2 regions of the Paenibacillus sp. FSL R10-2734 genome follow, and region 2 is predicted to be linked to the other one. Evidence: riboswitches for the same ligand, from Rfam matches in the RefSeq annotation. Region 2 holds a riboswitch; the other holds the start of a gene.

Region 1 (2,205 bases), 490 kb from region 2:
GGTACCATTTCATCGTAATTAGACGAAGGAATATTTATTTCGAGACGGTCTTTATTTTCTACATAGAAATAAGGGTGGTATCCCAAATAGAAGGGCATTACTTTATAATCATCATTATGAATGGTAGCCTGTATACTTAGCCCACTCTTGGTAAGTGTATATTGCATAATCAATTTGAAATGAAAAGGGTATCTTTCATAGGTATCTTCATTATCTACCATCTCAAGCGTGATTGAAGCACTATGCTCATCAGCAAAAGTATGGATTACCTTAGCTGCTAGATTACGCGCAAAGCCGTGCTGTTTTAAATGATAGGGTGTGTCGTTGTAATAGTAAGTTTCATCAACCAGGTAACTACTAATAGGAAATAAAATAGGATTGCCACCACGTATATTTTTCGAAGGATCCTCTAATGTTTCTTGTTCAAGATAAAAAATCGGTTCATTATTATGCATATATTTACTAATAATAGCGCCTCGTTCGGGAACTATTTCGATATAAATGGTACCTTCCTTATTGGTTAGAACGTAGGTCTCAAATCGGTCTTGCTTAGTGTAACAAGTAAACATAATCTTCCTCCTCAAAGATAGTTATAACAACAGTAATACCATGCCAATAGTGTTGTAAAACAATAAGTAACATTATACATCATGTAATGATACTGAGCGCGATCATATTGCTATATCGATCCAACTCCATGATAACGTGCCAGTTAACTCTACAAGGACTGCAAAGAGACATTTATCACTGATTAACACTCATATCACAAGTAATATGTTAGAATATCAGAACAGCTTTACTGCGTTACCGCTTTATCAACTTCATAATTCACGAGCTATGATGGCTAAGGATTACACTTTAGCAGGAGCAGCTTCTGGAGAGACTGCGGAAATTCCGCGGCGCCGAAGGGTTCACAATCTCAGGCAAAAGGACAGAAGAGTACTGAATATGTATTTGTCATGCTGATCGCCATCAGTAGGGCAAATATTATTTGATATTCTTACGATCTGGGAGATTGGATGACATCCAATCTCTCTTTTTTTATTCCAATTTATTGTACTCACAAGGGGGAACTAGGAATGGCACAACCAGAATTAAAGAGAGAACTAGCCAATCGGCATGTTCAACTTATCGCTATTGGCGGCACCATTGGTACAGGATTATTCTTGGGATCAGGCAAGGCGATAGAGAAGGCAGGCCCATCCATCATGATCACGTATTTAATCGTGGGTATTGCTGTGTTTTTTGTGATGAGAGCATTGGGAGAACTCCTATTATCTAAAGCGGGCTATCAATCGTTTACCGATATCGCTGAAGACTATCTTGGATCTCGGGTCGCATTCATCACCGGTTGGACCTATTGGTTTTGCTGGATTATGACGGCCATGGCTGATGTCATTGCTGTTGGCGTATATGTGCAGTATTGGTTTGATATCCCGCAGTGGGTTCCTGCTATCGCCTGTCTTGTCGTGTTGTTAGGTCTAAATCTATTAACTGTAAAGAGTTTTGGAGAACTCGAATTTTGGTTTGCTTTGATTAAAGTAATCACGATTCTTGCCTTAATTGGTCTTGGGGTCATTTTACTGATCATAGGGTTCAAGACGGATGCAGGATCGGTGACGATTCGAAACCTGTGGGAGCATGGGGGCTTTTTTCCGAACGGTATATCAGGCTTCTTATTTTCTTTTCAAATGGTTGTATTTGCTTATGTCGGTGTGGAGTTGGTGGGTGTATCGGCAGCGGAAACAGCGGATCCGGAAAAAAACATCCCATCGGCGATTAATAAAATTCCTTTGCGGATTTTATTTTTCTATGTCGGTGCGCTTTTTGTCCTGCTATGCATTAACCCTTGGACGGAGCTCAGTCCGGCAGAGAGTCCTTTTGTAAAAACCTTTAGTTTAGTAGGGATTCCGATCGCTGCAGGGATTATTAATTTTGTCGTATTAACCTCAGCTGCTTCCGCTTGTAATAGTGGAATGTTCTCGACAAGCCGAATTCTCTATAACTTGAGTAGAAGCGACCAGGCGTCACCTCATTTAGGTAAACTGAACAAAAACCATGTACCTAGCAACTCGTTATTCATTTCTACAATTGTCATATCTGTAGGGGCTCTTTTGAGTAAACTTATTCCGGAGCAGGCTTTTGGAATCGTGACAACGATCAGCGCTATTTGTTTTATATGGGTGTGGGGCATTGTTCTCATCT
Region 2 (2,205 bases):
CTACTTTCTTCACAAGAAACACCAAACAGCAAGTCCCCAAAATCAGAAACTTGCTGCTACAAATATCACAATCGATGTAATCAATATACAAGGAAAGATCCCAATTATTCTCCTACTAAAGCTCTATAACCAGCCGCATCAAGCAGACCTTTTACAGCATCAGCATACTCTCCGTCAACCTCGATTTCAAAAATCCAACCCTCGCCATACGGCTTATCGTTGATTAGCTCTGGACTTGCTTCTAAACCATCATTAATCTTGGTAACCTTCCCAGAGACGGGTGAATACAATTCCGATACAGTCTTAACGGATTCGATACTACCAACGCTGTCGCCAGCTGAAATGGCCGAGCCTACTTCTGGAAATTCCACAAATACGATATCGCCTAACAAATGCTGAGCATGATCCGTAATCCCAACACGTACTACGCGTCCTTCCACTTGCTGTGCCCACTCATGTTCTTCGCTGTAAAGAAGGTTATCTAAAACTTCACTCATTCTAGCCGCCTCATTTCCAAATTGGAGTTCTAAATTTAGTTATAGCCTAAGTGATCAAGACTCACAATGTCAATATTACTAACAGGAAAAATAAATTTGTCATTTTTTTGACTTTTTCTTGTTGACAGCGCCTCTCTATACCCGTTTAATGGAGACATAAGAAACAAATACAGTTGCGGATGATGGCATAGGGAGAGACTGTCTCACTTGAAGACGGCGCCGAAGGAGTAAGCCCTAACAGGGTGAATCTCTCAGGCAAAAGGACCTTTGTCGGACGTATCTCTGGAGAGCATCAGACGCAAGACTAGGTGCGTCAGGTCACCAACGGGGAAACTTGCAGGTTAGTTACGGCAGGGTAACTCTCAGGTACAAAGGACAGAGCAGAAAGCGATTAGTGCATTTATGCATGATTGCTTCTGCCTGTCCTTTTTTCGTATGTAATTAGATCAAGGGGAGTGACGACATGGATGCTTTGAAAAGAACGCCTTTTTATGATCTCTATTCCGCTTATGCAGAGTCCAGGTGCATTGATTTCGGCGGCTGGGAGCTGCCGGTACAGTTTACAGGTATCGTGAAAGAGCATGAAGCCGTTCGCCAGCAGGCTGGACTGTTCGATGTATCGCATATGGGTGAATTCATGGTGATTGGAAGCGGTGCAGAAGCCTTTTTGCAAAAAATGACGACGAACGATGTTACCCGCCTCACCGATGGTGCGGCACAATATACGCTGCTCTGCTATCCAAACGGCGGTGTTGTCGACGATCTGCTCGTGTATCGCTTAAGTGAAGGACGTTATATGCTCGTCGTAAATGCCTCCAACATCGATAAGGACTTCCAGTGGCTTCAGGAGCATCTGACCCCTGAATTCGGTGAAGTCACACTCACGAATGTCTCTGATGAGACGCTATTACTCGCCTTGCAAGGTCCGTTGGCAGAGACCATACTCGCAGAAGTTACTGATGCCCCGATTTCGGCACTAAAGCCTTTCCACTTCATCGAACGCGCAACCGTATGCGGCGTAGAAGTATTGATCTCGCGTACGGGTTACACCGGCGAAGATGGCTTTGAAATCTACGCTCCACTGGATGGGGCAGCAACGTTATGGAACGGCCTACTCGCAGCTGGCTCTCCTCACGGATTAACGCCTGCTGGACTTGGCGCACGTGATACACTGCGTTTTGAAGCAAAATTACCGCTGTATGGTCAGGAGCTGTCAGCTGAAATCACTCCCCTTGAAGCAGGAGTTCAATTCTTCGTGAAGCTGGACAAAGCAGATTTTATCGGACGTGATGCGTTGATACAACAAAAGGAGGCCGGTCTTCCCCGCCGCCTTGTCGGCCTTGAAATGATTGATCGAGGCATTCCGCGCTCCCATTACCCAGTCTATGTAAACGGCGTTAAAATCGGAGAGGTCACAACCGGAACACAATCTCCAACACTAAAGCGTAACCTGGGATTGGCATTGCTTGATACAGCTTACACTGAAATAGGTACTGAGGTTTTCGTAGAGATACGCGGCAAGCAGCTTAAGGCTGTCGTGATTAAGGCCCCTTTTTATAAAAAAAGCCAAGGAGTGAAACCTCAATGAAGCACCGTTATCTGCCCATGACAGCACAGGACCGCATAGAGATGATGGAAGCCGTCGGGATTCAGTCCATAGATGAGCTGTTCTCCGATATTCCTGAAGCAGTTCGTTATCAAGGCACTA

The links. Region 2 has a riboswitch for glycine ahead of gcvT (glycine cleavage system aminomethyltransferase GcvT). Riboswitches for the same ligand answer to the same signal wherever they lie in the genome.
Region 1: it holds a riboswitch for glycine, as region 2 does, so the genes downstream of both, NSS67_RS03110 (amino acid permease) here and gcvT (glycine cleavage system aminomethyltransferase GcvT) in region 2, are expected to answer to the same signal.

What each region holds. Positions count from the first base shown of each region.
Region 1 covers NZ_CP150170.1:665,456-667,660, forward strand. The annotation lists gene NSS67_RS03105 (hypothetical protein) at 1-569, opposite strand, end outside; glycine riboswitch at 865-945, shown strand; gene NSS67_RS03110 (amino acid permease) at 1,080-2,205, shown strand, end outside.
Region 2 covers NZ_CP150170.1:1,152,665-1,154,869, reverse strand. The annotation lists gene gcvH (glycine cleavage system protein GcvH) at 105-497, opposite strand; glycine riboswitch at 677-774, shown strand; gene gcvT (glycine cleavage system aminomethyltransferase GcvT) at 961-2,085, shown strand; gene gcvPA (aminomethyl-transferring glycine dehydrogenase subunit GcvPA) at 2,082-2,205, shown strand, end outside.